4 regions of the Yersinia massiliensis genome follow, and region 2 is predicted to be linked to each of the others. Evidence: predicted binding sites of a transcription regulator. Region 2 holds the regulator's gene; each other region holds the start of a gene.

Region 1 (4,511 bases), 2.1 Mb from region 2:
AAAAGAAAATCGAAAATGTAGTCGCCAGAATATCCCACAGCGTTAGAAAATGACTTGTCATATGCTCTCCTGCAATTATTAATAAATTAAGTTAATATTTACCGTAAAAAAGTCTCTATGTACATTATATACTTAATTTAAATTTCAGCAGTCCTTGTCGGTAAAATTAAATTCTCGCCGCCTCTGGTAGTTTACGTAAACGCTGGCCAACAAAAAGTGCAACTAGCAGAAGTGCAGCGATAAAGGCAACAACGCCTGTCCAACCTAAATTGAGCCAGAAAATTCCACCCAATGTTCCTGCCACACTCGACCCTGCATAATAGCAAAACAGATAAAGTGAGGATGCCTGCGCTTTTGCGCGACGTGCCCGCCGCCCAATCCAACTGCTTGCAACAGAATGGGCAGCAAAAAAACCAGCTGTAAATATCATCATACCGATAAAGATACTAATGACTGACGGGAAACAGGTAATAAGAACGCCAACCAACATCATTCCAATGGATGCCAATAGTATTGGCCCTCGTCCATAACGGCTCGTCAGGGAACCCGCTTTTGGCGAACTATAAGACCCTGTCAGATAAACTATCGATAATAAGCCGACCACTGCCTGGCTAAGATAATATGGCTGAGCCAACAAGCGGTACCCTATGTAATTAAATAAGGTGACAAAGCTACCCATAATGAGAAATCCCTCTGCAAAGAGCAAAGGTAAACCAGGATCTCGCCAGTGTAGTTTGAAATTAATCGCCAGTGTTCTTGGCCGTAATGAGGTTGGACGGAAGTGTTTCGATGCGGGAAGAATACGCCAAAACATACAAGCGGCAGCTAATGCAAATAAGCCGATCACCGCCAGTGCAATGCGCCATGAGAAAAAATCACTGAGTACCCCAGTGACTAAGCGGCCACTCATTCCTCCAATAGAGTTACCGCTAATATATAACCCCATAGACAATGCAACAAAGCTCGGATGTATTTCCTCGCTAAGGTAGGTCATCGCCACAGCTGCAACACCACTAAGGGCCAGACCAATTAATGCCCGCATAAGTAGGATGCCATGCCAACTGGTCATAAATGAGCAAATAATTGTACAGACAGCGGCAAGCATCAGCGCAATGACCATCACTGATTTACGCCCGACAGCATCTGAGAGAGGGCCGGTAAACATCAGTCCAAAGGCGAGCATTCCCGTCGCGGCAGAAAGCGATAAGCTGCTGCCTGCTGGAGAGATATTGAAGTCTTGTGACAGTAACGGCAGGATTGGCTGCACACAGTAGAGTAGGGCAAATGTCGCCAAGCCTGCTGAAAAGAAAGCCAAGGTTACGCGGATAAACTGTGGTGTGCCTCGTTGAATATAAGGGCGTTTAGACAAACGAGGAACATCGGCTGTTGGTGATAGTGAAGAGGCGTCGTCATTGGCTGCTGGCGCTACGGTAGTCGTAGTGCGCAAAGAGGTGGTCACGGTATTTCCTTTTCGTTAAAACATTCAAAAACTCTTTTCACCAAAACCTTGGTGTAGCCACTGAACGGCTCAATGACATGATCATAGAAATTGCTGAGTTTTTTGTCTAATATATTAATCATCCTGAATAAGATGTTTAACATATCAATCTACATCAATGACTATTGAACTTAGGCATTTACGTTATTTTATTGCTGTTGCGGAAGAACTGCATTTTGGCCGAGCAGCTGAACGACTGCGTATTTCACAACCACCATTGAGCCAACAAATTCAAATCCTAGAAGAACAAATTGGTGCGCGATTGTTTGCACGCAACAATCGTAATGTCAGCCTGACGCAGGCTGGCGCATTGTTTTTAAAGGAATCCTACCAAATTCTGGCACAGGTTAATTCTGCATCGGAAAAAGCCGCGCGCTTACATCGAGGAGAGTCTGGTGAGTTAACGATTGGGTTTACATCCTCTGCACCATTTATTAGCACTGTATCTAAAAACTTACGGGCATTTCGCCAATTACACCCGCAAGTCCATATTAAGATGCAAGAGGTCAATACAAAACAGCAAATTGAGCCGTTACTGGATGGGCGATTAGATATTGGCGTGATGAGAAATACACGACTACCAGATGCATTACAATATCGATTGCTATTACGTGAACCCCTAGTCGCGGTGGTGAATGAAGATCATCCGTTAGCTGCATTGCCCGCAGGAAGCGTTAAATTCAGTTCATTAGCCGAGCAGCCTTTTGTTTTCTTTTCTCGCGAGGTCGGAACAGCACTGTACGATGAAATTCTTACACTGTTAGCCCGTGCGGGAATTACGCCCTATATAACGCAGGAAGTCGGGGAAGCAATGACTATCGTGGGTCTAGTCTCCTCTGGTTTAGGTGTTTCCATACTGCCAGCTTCATTTACTCGCGTAAAAGTAGATGGGGTGAAATATTTACCCTTAGCCGAAGCTAGCGCCACAACCGAAGTCTGGCTGGTTAACCATAAGCACCGGCCCGTAACTGCCCCAGCAGAAGCATTGATTCGCCTGATGGTGGCGGATATTAAGTGAGAGTATTGGCTGTAGGCAATAAGAGATGAACATCTCCACCGTATAAATAACGACCATTTCCGCCATTATAAATCGATGATTATGTGCAGTAAATCACATAACTAATCAAATAGTTGACGCCATATGCTAAAAGCCCCAACATAGCCGATAATCTTTATTTAGAAGCGCGAAAAATACTTGGTTGGCAGAGAAGGAGCCGGTTTAGTGATAACGGATGGACAGCCTGGGCATATTGATCAAATCAAGCAGACCAATGCAGGGGCCGTTTACCGGCTGATTGATTTGTTCGGCCCAATATCCCGTATTGAACTGTCTAAAAGGGCACAGTTGGCCCCTGCCAGTATCACGAAAATTGTGAGGGAATTGGTTGAAGCGCATCTGGTTAAAGAAACTGAATATCAGGATGTTGGCAGTCGCGGTCGCCCAGCTATAGGCTTAGTGCTTGATACTGAAGCTTGGCATTATGTCTCAGGGCGTATCAGCCGCGGCTCCATTACTCTCGCCTTACGCGACCTCAGTAGTAAATTGGTGGTCGAAGATCAAATTCCATTACCTGATAACCACTCTGAACCATTGCTTCAGCGCATTCTCAATGAAGTCGATCAATTCTTCATTCGACATCAGGAAAAACTGGAAAGGTTAACCGCAATAGCGATCACTATGCCCGGCATCATTGATGCACCCGCAGGTATCGTGCATAAAATGCCATTTTATGATGTCGATGAAATGCTGCTTGGCCCTGCATTAGAGCAAAGAACGGGGCTGCCTGTTTATCTGCAACACGATATTTGTGCTTGGACTATGGCTGAAGCACTTTATGGCGCATCACGTGGTAGCCAGAATGTCATTCAAGTTGTGATTGATCACAACGTTGGCGCAGGTGTTATTACAGCGGGCAGAGTATTGCATGCCGGCAGCCGTAGCGTGGTTGAGATTGGTCATACCCAAGTAGACCCTTACGGAAAACGCTGTTATTGCGGCAATCATGGTTGCCTTGAAACGGTCGCCAGTATTGAGAATATGCTGGAAATTGCCCAGCAACGCTTAAACGGCTCAATGAGTTCGTTATTACACAGTACGCCATTAAGCGTGGAATCTTTATGCGATGCTGCCTTAGCCGGTGACCAACTGGCGAAAGATATTATTTTAGGGGTTGGTCATAGCGTAGGACGAATAGTTGCCATTATGGTCAATTTATTTAATCCCGAAAAAATCCTAGTCGGCTCCCCGTTAAATAAAGCCGCATCTATTTTGCATCCCGCTATCGCCGCTTGTATTCGCCAACAAGCGCTACCTGCATACAGTGATAATATTGTAGTTGAACCGACTCAATTCTTTAATCAAGGCACAATGCCAGGTGCCGCATTAGTGAAAGAGGCGTTATATAACGGCTCATTATTGGTAAAATTGCTGCAGGGCTAGTGTATTACCACTAATAAATAAGAGTTAATTATTAGTGGGTACATCTGAATTATTCGTTAAAAACTCCACTCAGTTCGTTAAAACATTGCGCTAACGCAAGCTGTCCACTGTCGGCATCGCCTAGACTTTTATTCATGTTGCCAATTTCGTGCATGTTAAGCGAAAAAACTTAAGTCGGCGTGGACAGATTTTGGAGTATTGTTATGTTAACGCGAGTATTTGTGACGGGAACCGACACTGCTGTCGGTAAAACCGTAGTGTCACGGGCCTTACTTCAGGCCTTAAGCCAAAATGGCAGAACGGCGGCTGGCTACAAACCTGTCGCAACGGAAAGTAAAGAAACACCCGATGGCTTACGCAATCAGGATGCACTGATTTTACAAGCGTCATCATCTATTAATTTGGACTATCAAGAAGTTAATCCATTTCCGCTGCAAGCCGATGTTATTCATGCCTGCTCAGATACGCTGATTAATTATGGTGAGATGACAGAAGGGCTACAACATTTATCCGGTAAAGCCGATACCGTTGTCGTTGAAGGTTGTGGCGGTTGGAAAGTCATGATGAATGATC
Region 2 (4,511 bases):
TCAGTGTCTCCACCAAGGCTGTCAGATTCCAACCGCTGCTGGCATTGCTGAATCGCCATCTCGCATAACTGCAAATAATCCGTGGCTTGTTTGGTGCTCATCATCAAATGAGGGGTGCCGGCAGATGGCGTGGATTCAATGGAAAGGTGTTTTCGCGTCAAGATAGTCATCTCATTGATATGGGCCGCAATCAGCTCACTATGGGTTGCCCATAGCTGCATATCCGCCAAATATTGAGAGTTGAAACCCGGTTCTCGCATCGCCTGATTCAGCGAGCTGAGCACGGCATTACTGGCTTTATTGACCTGAATGCGATCATAAGATAGCTGGGCAACATCCGGTGGCGTCGGCGCTAGCAGTAAGCGTAGGATATTCTGATAAGCGCTCAGTGCCTGATGGGCATTCTTACGCAGTAACCCGTTTTGCCACTGTGGCCACAGCCATAATGCGCTGGCAAAGGCCAGTGCGCACCCGATCAAAGTATCCAGTAGACGTGGGACTAAAAAGTCAGCCCCCTCGCCTGTCAGCAACTGCAAAATATACACCGCTGTGATGGTTCTACCGATGACCGATAGCCCGTAGTTCTTACGTTGCACAAGCGTGGCTGCCAATGTGATGAGCAGCATAATGCTCAGTGTCGTCCCTTCCGGCATACGTAGATGCAATAAGCCCGCGGCTAAAATCAGCCCGACCAAAGTGCCGAGGGCGCGGTGATGAATGCGGACTCTCGTGGCGTTATAACCGTTTTGCGTTACCAGCATCACGGTAAGTAAGATCCAGTAGGGTTTTGGCAACTGCATCAATGCCCCAATATAGCTGCCAGCGGCTAGTGTGACGCCTAATCGGGCTGCATCGCGCAATGCTGTGGAGTTAAACGACAGATAGCTGACGATCGCGGACCATAAGGGTTGCTGTTGTTGCCCTGACATCAGCTCACGATCGTACAGGGGACGTCGATTACTCAGAAGTTGGTCAATTTGGCGGATATGGTAGTAGCAAAATTGTGCCACAGGATTATCGGGGTGCTGCTGGGCGATCTCCTCTAGCTCAATGAGTGCATCGCCGGTGGTGAAATGGTTTGTCGCATGATGATGATAGAGAATGTCATCAGCAATAGTGCGCAACTGAGCCACGATAACTTGGGCGTTGCGGCTCAAGACGGCTTCAATTTGACTGTGTTCCACCAATGCTTGTACTTTCTCCGGCTGATTCAGCGCCGCAGTAACATGCTCCTGCAGATCGAGCGCCATCTGAAATAACCCCAACAGCCGTTTTTGCTCTTTCTTCGTCGCATTTTTAATAAGATTAAATTGTTGATAAAGCTGATTAATTTTATCCATTATCTTTTGCTGTCGATCGAGCAGCGGCGGGAGGGCTTTTTCTGGCTCTATATGCTGTGATAAAAAATTATATTTAGCGTCACAATAATCTGCTAGTAAATCATATAGTTGACTTAGAGGCTCGCGAATGGGCTGGTCTTTGCAGAGCCGAAACCACAACCAATTAAAGACGCCGTACCAGAGCGTTCCTACCGCGCACAACAGTGGCGCTTGCCAGATAGGCGCACGGTCCACCATGCTGAGGCTAAAGATGGCGGCAATTAACGCGGCAGGTAATAAGCGGCCATGGAGCGGGCTGATCGCGCCATTAACACCGAGCAGCAGCGCCAGCCCTAACATGATCCACGGCAAGGGAATGTGCCACAGCAGTAATTGCTGCGTCAGGAAGCTGGTCAACGTGAAGAGTGCGCCACCAATAATCAGACGGCGGAAAAAATGCTGATGGGGAGTATCCAGCGCCGCAATATTGCAGCAAGCAGGGATCAGAGCAAACATCAATCCGAGCCGCAGCTCGCCAAGGGCAAACCCGAGGGCGGCGGGAAGACAGAGCACCAATGTTTGGCGTAACGCGTAGTTCACTTCAGGATGATAAATAACCCGTTGCCATTTCATGTCGGCCCCAGAAATTTATGGTTTACAAACCTGCGTGAGAAAACCGGTACCGAGAGTTTCGGCACCGGTTTTGAGGGAATTAACGAGTGCCGTAAACGACAATCGTTTTACCGTGTGCGGAGATCAGGTTTTGATCTTCCAGCATTTTTAGTATCCGCCCCACAGTTTCGCGGGAGCAGCCAACGATTTGACCAATTTCCTGGCGGGTAATTTTAATCTGCATCCCATCGGGGTGGGTCATGGCATCAGGTTGTTTTGCCAGATTAAGCAGTGTTTGTGCAATACGCCCAGTCACATCAAGGAAAGCAAGGTTACCCACTTTCTCGGATGTAATCTGTAAGCGGTTCGCCATTTGCGAAGACAGGCGCATCAAGATATCTGGGTTGACCTGAATCAGCTGACGGAATTTTTTGTAAGAAATTTCAGCCACTTCGCAGGCAGTTTTTGCTCTAACCCAAGCACTACGCTCTTGGCCTTCTTCAAATAATCCAAGTTCACCGATGAAATCCCCTTGGTTTAGATAGGAGAGAATCATCTCTTTACCTTCTTCATCTTTGATAAGCACCGCAACGGAGCCTTTCACGATGTAGTAAAGCGTTTCGGCCTTTTCACCTTGGTGAATCAGCGTACTCTTCGATGGGTATTTGTGAATATGGCAATGAGACAGGAACCATTCGAGAGTCGGGTCTGTTTGTGGCTTGCCGAGAACCATTCGCTGTTATCCTCTGTTGTTATCGCAGCCTAACTAAACAGGGCTCAGAGTTCCCTGTACGGCGTGCTTATAAAATACACTTTCTTTATACCCACCATCTTGACGCCTGTTGGGTATAGCATATTAATTTGCTCAACTGCCGAAAGGTATAGCCAAGATACCTACTGGATAGAAACCTTACACTGAGTATCGATCACTACCCAATTTAATTCTAGAAACAATACTTTCGGTTCTGTTTGTAGCACAGGATGAGGTCAGTGTCTTGTGTTGTATCGCTTCAGCATGATGAACATCGGGTTACATTGCGACTTTATAAATGAAAGGGTAGTCTGGATCAGAAAATTTAACTGGGAGCGAGCGTTATGCAGGCACGTGTGAAGTGGGTTGAGGGGCTGACATTTTTGGGTGAATCAGCGTCAGGGCATCAGGTTTTGATGGATGGTAATGCCGGTGATAAGGCACCCAGCCCGATGGAAATGTTGCTGATGTCAGCAGGTGGTTGTAGCGCGATTGATGTGGTCTCTATTTTGCAAAAGGGGCGTAATGATGTGCGCGATTGTGAGGTCACACTCACCTCTCAGCGCCGTGAAGAAGCGCCGCGTCTGTTTACGCAAATCAATTTGCATTTTATCGTTAGCGGTAAAGGTCTCACCGACAAAATTGTTGAGCGTGCAGTGGAATTATCAGCAGAGAAGTACTGCTCTGTTTCTCTGATGCTAGGTAAAGCAGCGACCATTACCCACAGTTTTGAAATTCGTGACGTCGCTTAAGCGTGTTTTTCGTCCTTGAAGCTGCAGGAGGTTGCATCCGCTCACCCCAATCACTGACTGAGGTCAGTTCATTGGGATAAGTCCGCTTGCCGCCGCCTTGCAGTTCCAATCGCTATGATGCGTAAAACCAAGATGTCTACGTAAAGCGTTAAATGATTTTTTTGCCTTCCAGCAGTTGCTGCACCAACGGGGCCATAATCAGCTCCATTGCTAATCCCATCTTCCCGCCCGGCACCACCAATGTATTGATATTGGAAATAAACGAGCCTTGTAGCATTGCTAACAAGTAGGGGAAATCAATCTGATCCAAGCCACGGAAATGAATAACCACAAAACTTTCATCCAGCGACGGGATGGCTTTCGCGGCAAAAGGGTTTGAGGTATCGACGGTCGGCACGCGCTGGAAGTTAATATGAGTGCGTGAGAACTGCGGCGTAATGTAGTTGATGTAATCCTCCATGGAGCGTACAACGGAATCCATCACCGCTTCACGGGAATGGCCACGTTCACCGGTATCGCGCACCAGTTTTTGAATCCATTCTAGGTTGACGATGGGTACCACCCCTACCAATAAATCGACATGCTTTGCCACATCGTGATGTTCAGTCACGACACCGCCGTGTAGCCCTTCGTAGAACAGCACATCGGTAGGTTCAGGCAAGGGTTCCCAGGGTGTAAATGTGCCGGGAATCTGGTTATAAGGCACCGCTTCATCGTAGGTGTGTAAATATTTACGTGAACGGCCTGTGCCGTGTTTGCCGTATTCCGACACACTCTGCTCTAACTGACCAAAATCATTGGCTTCTGGGCCAAAATAGCTAATATGCCGGCCTTGATCCCGTGCTTTACGGATGGCGGCATCCATTTCAGGGCGGGTATAGCGATGGAAGCTGTCACCTTCGAGTTCTGCCGCGCGGATATTCAACTGCTGGAATATTTTACGAAACGCCAAACTGGTGGTGGTCGTCCCTGCGCCGCTTGAGCCAGTAACGGCTATAACCGGATGTTTAGTTGACATATTAACGGTAACTCCATGGGGTAAGCGCCTCAGTGGCCAAGCGGCATTTGCCAGTATTT
Region 3 (4,511 bases), 880 kb from region 2:
ACAAAGCCCTCAATGGCCATTCGTTAGAATCAGAATAATTGTAGTACAAATACAAGCGCTAAGATTTGGCTATTTTGTGTCGAGGCCGACTTTCAGCAACTTACCGTCACGCTCATCGGTTAAGACATAAAGATAGCCGTCAGGCCCCACGCGAACATCGCGAATTCGTTCACCACGGTCTTCCAGCAACCGTTCCTCTGAAATCACTTTATCGCCTTCCAATTGCAGGCGAATCAATGCCTCTTGCGCTAACGCGCCGATAAAGAGTGAATGCTGCCAGCTAGGAAAACGGGGGTTATCATAGAAAGCCATTCCACTGATCCCAGGTGATTTCTCCCAATAATAAATGGGCTGCTCAGTGCCATCGACATGCGTGCCTTTGGCTTCGGGAATCGCTAAGCCTGAATAGTTCACGCCGTGGGTCGCAAGTGGCCAGCCGTAGTTTTTCCCTGCCTCTGGGATATTCACTTCATCGCCTCCTTTAGGGCCATGTTCATTTGCCCACATCACTCCACTCCAAGGGTTTAAGGCCAATCCTTGTGGATTACGATGGCCATAGGACCAGATTTCGGGTTTTGCCGGAGGACGATTGGCAAAAGGATTATCTGTCGGCACTTTCCCATCGAGTGTGAGACGAACAATTTTACCTTGGTGCAAACTCAGATCCTGAGCGGTTGGGCGCTGATTATTCTCGCCTAGCGTGATAAAAATATGGTCTTTATCATCAAAAGCCAATTTTCCACCAAAGTGGTTGCCAGTAGATAGCTTCGGCTGCTGACGGAAAAATGCGGTGAAATCGTCAATAGCCGTGCCCTGTGGGTTAAGGCGGCCATAGCCCACGGCGGTACCTGCTTTTCCGTCTTTTCCTGCTTCTGCAAAACTGAGGTATACGCGGCGGTCCTGAGAGAACTTAGGTGATAGCGCCACTTCCAATAAGCCACCTTGCCCTTTGGCATAGACGGTGGGTACCCCTTTTAACGGTGCTGAAATCGCTTTCCCTGGTTGCCACAAACGTAGTTGCCCAGAACGCTCGGTAATTAAAATACCGCCATTATCAGGCAAGAAGGCCAGTGACCACGGGTGATCTAAGCCGCGTTGTAATTCCGTTACCGTCACGGCGGGTGCCGCAATGGCTGACATCGAAATCACCAAGCTGAATAACGCCAATACTGCGAATTTCAAGGTTGATGATTGCCATCCTACGCACATTAATCTGCGTCTATGGATCGGTGTGATATTGCCGAATACCGTCATCAGTCACTCCTTCAATAGGTAAACACCTGTTAACTTTAGAATATTAATGGGTATTCAGCTAATAATGGCGTCAACGTATTGAGTATTTGTGACCCCATGATAACGACGTACTAACATGTGAAGCGTCAAAATGTCCTACTCTCCCTGCATAAAACTCTGTCACTCAATCCCTGCCAAAGAGTGAAAAACTTCGCTAGGATAATTCTCCAATCAATAAGCATGACTAATTTGTCTCATCACTGATTTTAATGCATTTTTTTCGCCGCAGATTGGTCGACTACTTTTCTCAAATAAAATTAAGCATATGAAATGTAAATGAATTAAACTTAATTCGCCGAGCAAAAAAATAACAATTTTGCGATAAGCATCACATTGTAATCACTGAGAAATGTGAAGGGCATCAATGTCAGAAGTCAATTAGAGACGATTATTGATAGAAGTGAATTACTGGCTTAGCTATCGACGCCGTATACTGACGACAACCAGAAACAATGGGCTGGGCAAGGGGCACGATAAAGTACAGATAAAGGGAATTCACCATTGCACTGGCATATAAATAACTTGTTTCTTTTGAACATCAAAAGGTGTTGGGTATGGAAAAGAAAAAAATTTATCTATTTTGTTCTGCCGGTATGTCCACCTCGCTACTGGTTTCCAAGATGAAAGTACAAGCAGAAAAATATGACGTACCCGTCGTTATCAGTGCTTACCCTGAAGCGATGGCAGCAGAGCATGGCGCTCAGGCTGATGTGATTTTATTAGGGCCGCAAATTGCTTACATGTTGCCTGAAATTGCCAAAATGTTCCCCCATAAGCCCGTTGAAGTGATCGATGCGCTCTTGTACGGCAAAGTCGATGGTTTAGGGGTATTAAAAGCGGCTGTCGCTGCCATAAAAAAAGCAAAACAATAAGGGGAGCACTGTGAGCGCATTTATTCATTCTCTGGAAAAGGCCATTTTGCCTTTTGCGATTAAGATTGGCAGACAGCAACATATCAATGCTATCAAGAACGGATTTATTCGGTTGATGCCATTGACCCTGACAGGGGCGATGTTCGTTCTGATTAATAACGTGTTTTTAAGTTTCGGTGAGGGGTCATTCTTCTTCTCGATGGGCGTACGCCTTGATGCTGACACCATCGCTACGCTCAATGGTTTGAAAGCAATCGGTGGCAACGTTTATAACGGTACTCTCGGTATTATGTCGTTAATGACGCCGTTCTTTATCAGTATGGCCTTAGCTGAAGAGAAGAAAGTCGACCCTCTTGCTGCGGCGTTACTGGCTATTGCCGCCTTTATGACCGTGACGCCGTATAGCGTGGGAGAAGCCTATGCGGTGGGGGCTAATTGGTTAGGTGGTGCGAATATTATCTCTGGTATTATCATCGGTTTAGTGGTGGCTGAGGTCTTTACCTTTATCACTCGCCGCAACTGGATCATTCGCCTGCCGGATAGTGTGCCAACGTCCGTTTCCCGCTCTTTCTCAGCGCTGATCCCAGGGTTTATCATTCTTTCCTTCATGGGGGTTTTGGCCTACGTCCTAGGGCTGTATGGCACGAACTTCCACCAGATCATTATGGACACCATTTCAGCACCACTATCCAAAATGGGCAGTGTGGTGGGGTGGGTATATGTTATGTGTTCCTCGCTGTTGTGGTTCTTCGGGATACACGGAGCCATGGCCCTATCGGCGCTGGAAAGTGGCATCATGATGCCGTTTGCGCTAGAAAACGTCGCCACCTACACCCAATATGGTTCAGTTGCTGCAGCAGTAGCCGCAGGTAAAGAGTTCCATATGTGGGCGAAACCTTTCGTTGATTCCTACATCTTCTTAGGCGGGACTGGGGCAACGTTAGGACTTGTGATTGCTATCTTTATCGGTTCGCGTCGTGCAGATTATCGTCAAGTAGCAAAATTGGGCGCACCGGCGAGTATTTTCCAAATTAACGAACCTATCCTGTTTGGTTTACCGGTCATAATGAACCCGCTGTTCTTTATTCCCTTTATTTTGGTTCAGCCGGTCTTGGCAATCATTACCTCTATTGCCTATTACACAGGTTTTATTCCGCCAATCACCAATATTGCACCATGGACCATGCCCGTCGGTTTGGGGGCATTCTTTAATACCAACGGCAGTATTGCTGCGATGTTATTAAGCTTGTTCAACTTGGGCATTGCTACACTGATGTATCTGCCGTTCGTTATTATTGCTAATAAGGCACAAAACGAAATTGATCGTCAGGCTGAGAGTGAAGAAGAAATTGCTGATAGCTTGAAGTTTTAACCGACGAGAGTGATCACCAAAGGGTGACGGTATACTTAGCCCCAACGCCGTCACCTTTTTTAAACCTGTACTGACCTTGATGGGTTTGAAGGTATTGCAAGACAAAATGATTTTAATTAACGGAGCAAGAGTATGTTTGATTTAGATAAAATCGTTGATGAAGTCCCACCCACCGATGAAATGGAAGATGTCATCATGGGGCTGATTATCAACGCAGGGCAGGCTCGCAGTTTGGCTTATAAGGCGCTGAAGCAGGCTAAAAGTGGTGATTTCGCTCAAGCAGAAGCATTAATGGCGCAATCTCGCCTTGCACTCAATGAAGCGCATTTGGTTCAAACCAAGTTAATCGAATCCGATCAAGGTGAGGGCAAAACTCGTGTCACATTAGTCTTAGTGCATGCACAGGATCATTTAATGAACGCGATGCTGGCCAGAGAGTTAATTGCAGAACTCATTGAATTACATCAAAAATTAGGATGAACGTTAGTACAACGTATTCGCTATTGTGAACGAGAGAGTGAAGGTAAATAAGATGGAAGTCAGGTTAGTACGTCAGAAAGACTTTTTTAACGGAAAAGAATTCCATCTGTTTATCTATAACAAAACGGAGAGTGCGACGGGGCTGCATCAGCACGATTATTATGAATATACGTTGATACTCACCGGAATGTGCTATCAGGAGATTAATGGCAAACGGGTCTTTTTAGAACGTGGTGATGTTGTTTTCATTCCTATTGGTTCTCATCATAAAAGCGCTTATGAATTTGGCGCGACGCGTATATTGAACGTTGGTATTAGCAAATCTTTTTTCGAAGAGCATTACTTTCATTTGCTATCGCAGCCCATTGTGGCCTCGCAAGCTTATCGGTTGAAAGGTGATTTTCTTTCTTATATCGAATCCGCGATTTCTGCCCCGCATTTTAGGCAAGACGAGCTCACCGAGTTGGTCGAGTTACTGACCTTTTATGTCACCA
Region 4 (4,511 bases), 970 kb from region 2:
ATGGAAGTTGACCGCCAAGGCCGTATCCGCCTGAGCATCAAAGAAGCCACTACTCCTGACGCAGAAGCTCCGGCACCAGAAGCAGCAGAGTAATACGGTATTCCATAGCCCCTGACTGATAATAGTAAGGGGCTATGTTATCTCGAGGACAGGATGCCCTCGTGTTAAACAAATGGATGAAAGGATGTTTGTCCAATGTTTGTCTTCGGGAGTAGGAAATGAAGCCTTTCTTGCGCTGGTGTTACGTTGCGACAGCACTCATGCTGGCTGGATGCAGCAACCATGATTGGCGTAAAGACGAGGTGTTGGCTATCCCGTTGCAACCAACATTGCAGCAGGAAGTGATTCTGGCGCGCATGGAACAAATCCTTGCAAGTCGGGCACTTACGGATGATGAGCGCGCACAGCTTTTATATGAGCGCGGAGTGCTGTATGATAGCCTCGGGCTGCGAGCACTAGCGCGAAATGATTTTTCGCAAGCGTTAGCTATTCGTCCTGATATGCCAGAAGTTTTTAACTATCTGGGTATTTATTTAACGCAGGCAGGCAATTTTGATGCTGCCTATGAAGCGTTTGATTCTGTACTAGAGCTTGATCCAACTTACAATTACGCGCGTTTAAACCGGGGTATCGCTCTGTATTATGGCGGTCGACTCCCGTTGGCGCAGGATGATCTGCAGGCGTTTTATCAAGACGATCCAAATGATCCCTTCCGTTCGTTGTGGCTGTATCTGGTGGAAAGAGAAATCGATCCCAAGGCAGCGGCAGTAGCGTTACAACAACGCTATGAGAAATCGGACAGAGGGCAATGGGGATGGAATATTGTCGAATTCTACCTGGGCACGATCAGCGAAAAAACGCTGATGGAAAGGCTCAAGGCAGATGCAACGGATAACACTTCGCTCGCTGAGCATCTCAGTGAAACTGACTTCTATTTAGGTAAGCATTACCTAAGTCTGGGGGACAAGAACACCGCTTCGGCGCTGTTCAAACTGACGGTAGCTAACAACGTTCATAACTTTGTTGAGCACCGCTATGCATTGTTGGAATTGGCACTTTTGGGCCAAGAACAAGACGACCTATCGGAATCGGACCAGCAATAGCTGACGGACACTTATCAGCCTGATTTAACTTGGTTTTTACCAATGTTATCACCTTAACCGGTGATGGCTTTTTTGTTCGTTTTATAATCTAATTTGAGCCGGTTCACACTTTTCAATGAAAATGACTGAAAATTTTCTCGACGAGTTATGTAGACTGGCTGCCATTATTAATGAGGCACGTGTACATGACTACTGAGTTTGAAACCTCTTTTGCTGATCTGGGGCTGTCCGCTCCTATTCTTTCCGCTCTGGCTGGCCTGGGTTATGAAAAACCCTCTCCTATCCAGCTGGAATGTATCCCACATCTGTTAAACGGCCGTGATGTATTGGGCATGGCACAGACAGGTAGTGGCAAAACAGCCGCGTTTGGTCTGCCGCTGTTACACAATATTAAAGCTGAGCTGAAAGCACCACAGGTTCTGGTATTAGCACCAACCCGTGAGTTGGCTATTCAGGTCGCTGAAGCACTGTCTAGCTTCTCTAAAGATATGAATGGCGTCAACGTTGTGGCCCTGTACGGCGGCCAACGTTATGACGTTCAATTACGCGCTTTGCGCCAAGGTCCACAAATTGTTGTGGGTACCCCAGGTCGTCTGTTAGACCACCTGAAACGTGGCACCCTGAACTTGTCCAACCTGAGCGGTTTGGTGTTGGATGAAGCAGATGAAATGCTGCGTATGGGCTTTATCGAAGACGTTGAAACTATCATGGCGCAGATCCCGGCTGAACATCAGACCGCGTTGTTCTCTGCAACCATGCCAGAAGCGATTCGTCGTATTACTCGTCGTTTCATGAAAGATCCGCAGGAAGTGCGCATTCAGTCTAGCGTGACGACCCGTCCAGATATCAGCCAGAGCTTCTGGAGAGTGGGTGGCGGCTATAACAAGAAAGAAGCGTTGGTGCGTTTCTTGGAATCTGAAGATTTCGACGCTGCCATCATCTTCGTGCGTACTAAAAACGCGACACTGGAAGTGGCTGAAGCCTTGGAGCGTAGTGGTTATAGCAGCGCTGCACTGAACGGCGATATGAACCAGTCTTTACGTGAGCAGACACTTGACCGCCTGAAAGATGGCCGTTTGGATATTCTGATCGCGACCGACGTTGCTGCTCGTGGTTTGGACGTTGAACGTATCAGCTTGGTTGTAAACTATGATATCCCTATGGATTCAGAGTCTTACGTTCACCGTATCGGCCGTACCGGTCGTGCTGGCCGTGCTGGTCGCGCATTACTGTTCGTTGAGAACCGTGAACGTCGCCTGTTGCAGAACATCGAACGCACGATGAAACTGACTATTCCTGAAGTTCAGTTGCCAAACGCAGAATTGCTGGGCGAGCGCCGCTTAGCGCAGTTCGCTGCTAAAGTTGGCCAACAGCTGGAAAGCAGTGATTTGGACTTGTACCGTGCATTGCTGGCTAAACTGCAACCAGAAGAAGAGTTTGATCTCGAAACATTGGCTGCAGCATTGCTGAAAATGGCGCAAGGCGAACGTCCTCTGATTCTGCCACCAGAAGCGCCACGTCGTCCGCAGCGTGAGTTCAGCCGTGATGATCGCAGTAATGACCGTGGTCGTGATCGTGGTGATAGCCGTCGTGACAGCCGTGACGGTGGTGATCGTCCAGCGCGTCGTGAACGTCGTGATGTTGGTGAGATGGAACTGTATCGCATTGAAGTGGGCCGCGATGATGGTGTTGAAGTTCGTCATATCGTTGGCGCTATCGCTAACGAAGGTGATATCAGCAGCCGTTATATCGGTAACATCAAGTTGTTTGCTTCTCACTCAACGATCGAATTACCAAAAGGTATGCCGGGCGAAATGTTATCTCACTTCACCCGCACTCGTATCCTGAACAAGCCGCTGAACATGCAGTTGTTGGGCGATGCACAACCACACGAGCGTCGTGAGCGTCCAGCTGGCGGTAATGGTGGTGAGCGTCGTGGTGGTGGTCGTTCAGAACGTCGTGATGGTGCAGGTGCTCCTCCTCGTCGTTCATTCGGTAGCGATCGTGCTCCAGCCGGTAATGGTGGCGAGCGCCGTGGTAACCGTGATGGCCAGCGTTCATCTGCTCCACGTCGTGATGATGCCGCAGCACCCGCAGCAGCACCAACTCGCCGTCGCTTCGGTGATGCATAAGTCTTAATCATCAGTGATGATTAAACGTAAAAAACCAGCCTACGGGCTGGTTTTTTTATGTCTGCTATTTATCGCTAGATGCGATTAGTCACTCGATGCCCTTTACAGGCGCTCAACGGCTTGGAGATCTTGCTGCAAACTGGCCACGATCTCGAAGGAATTCAAACGGGCTTGATGATCAAAAATCTGCCCATTAATCATCAATTCATCTGCTTGAGTTTCTCGTAGCAGCGATTGAAGCCCATGACGAACTTTGCTTTTGTCGCCAATGATGGATAAACGCAACGCTTGATCGACGCCAAATAGCTCCGCTGGCGAGCAAATCTTCTCCATATCTTCCACTGGTGGTGGAAGCTGGCCAGGTGTGCCACGGCGCAGACTAACAAACTGTTGCTGCATCGAGGTAAACAGGAATCGTGCATCGCGTTCACTCTCGGCGGCGACCACGTTCACGCAGACGATGGCATAAGGTTTTGGCCATTGTGCCGATGGCTTATAGTTTTCCCGATATAGGGAGAGTGCTTGGAGCAGCATATCTGGTGCAAAATGCGAGGCGAAGCCAAATGGCAGGCCCATAGCAGCAGCGAGCTGCGCACTGTAGAGGCTTGAACCCAGTAGCCACAACGGAACATGTAAACCTTGCCCCGGTACCGCTTGTACGGCTTGCCCTGGCTGTACTTGCGCAAAATAATTTTGCAGTTCACGTACATCAGCAGGGAAGTTATCAACTTCGCCGGATAAATGACGGCGTAGTGCCATCATGGTGCGTTGATCACTGCCCGGTGCACGGCCAAGGCCAAGATCGATACGATCAGGGTAAAGAGAGGCGAGGGTACCAAATTGCTCGGCAATCACCAGTGGCGAATGGTTTGGGAGCATCACTCCACCCGATCCCACTCGAATGGTATTCGTGCCGCCCGCAATATAGCCAATCAGTACCGAGGTCGCTGCACTGGCAATCCCCGTCATATTATGGTGTTCAGCGAGCCAGTAACGGTGATATCCCCACTTTTCGGCATGTTGTGCCAGATCTAACGAGGCATGGAAGGCATCCCGCGGGGTCTTGCCCTGCACGATAGGTGATAAATCAAGCACCGACAGGGGGATCGTATTTTTATCAGTATTATCAGTCATAGAATCGTCCATCTTAACCTTGTATTAAGTCGCTTGAAGGGCGAGTGCGTTTCGGTGGAAACGCGTTGGTTTTAAAAATAAAAAAGTGAAGAGAGGCATTCATGACACCTGATAAGGTGCAGGAATACCATTCATACACGTT

What was found. The regulator CRP, encoded in region 2, controls carbon source genes, mostly activating them, when cyclic AMP is high. The targets are predictions, from matches to a motif close to ATGTGANNNNNNTCACAT.
Region 1: the regulator CRP is predicted to act here: its motif matches at 2,598-2,615, upstream of mlc (sugar metabolism global transcriptional regulator Mlc).
Region 3: the regulator CRP is predicted to act here: its motif matches at 1,610-1,627, upstream of DA391_RS05255 (PTS sugar transporter subunit IIB).
Region 4: the regulator CRP is predicted to act here: its motif matches at 1,195-1,212, upstream of yrbN (protein YrbN).

The regions. Positions count from the first base shown of each region.
Region 1 covers NZ_CP028487.1:2,397,988-2,402,498, forward strand. Annotated here, with positions in the region: gene DA391_RS11220 (SHOCT domain-containing protein) at 1-61, opposite strand, end outside; gene DA391_RS11225 (MFS transporter) at 167-1,459, opposite strand; gene DA391_RS11230 (LysR family transcriptional regulator) at 1,617-2,516, shown strand; gene mlc (sugar metabolism global transcriptional regulator Mlc) at 2,721-3,938, shown strand; gene bioD (dethiobiotin synthase) at 4,142-4,511, shown strand, end outside.
Region 2 covers NZ_CP028487.1:260,560-265,070, forward strand. Annotated here, with positions in the region: gene DA391_RS01070 (YccS/YhfK family putative transporter) at 1-1,952, opposite strand, end outside; gene crp (cAMP-activated global transcriptional regulator CRP) at 2,032-2,664, opposite strand; gene DA391_RS01080 (OsmC family protein) at 3,027-3,434, shown strand; gene DA391_RS01085 (phosphoribulokinase) at 3,583-4,452, opposite strand.
Region 3 covers NZ_CP028487.1:1,142,286-1,146,796, forward strand. Annotated here, with positions in the region: gene DA391_RS05250 (PQQ-dependent sugar dehydrogenase) at 70-1,254, opposite strand; gene DA391_RS05255 (PTS sugar transporter subunit IIB) at 1,848-2,165, shown strand; gene chbC (PTS N,N'-diacetylchitobiose transporter subunit IIC) at 2,176-3,537, shown strand; gene chbA (PTS N,N'-diacetylchitobiose transporter subunit IIA) at 3,670-4,017, shown strand; gene chbR (transcriptional regulator ChbR) at 4,070-4,511, shown strand, end outside.
Region 4 covers NZ_CP028487.1:4,280,121-4,284,631, reverse strand. Annotated here, with positions in the region: gene pnp (polyribonucleotide nucleotidyltransferase) at 1-93, shown strand, start outside; gene nlpI (lipoprotein NlpI) at 219-1,103, shown strand; gene yrbN (protein YrbN) at 1,219-1,299, shown strand; gene DA391_RS19790 (DEAD/DEAH family ATP-dependent RNA helicase) at 1,289-3,235, shown strand; gene DA391_RS19785 (luciferase-like monooxygenase) at 3,338-4,381, opposite strand.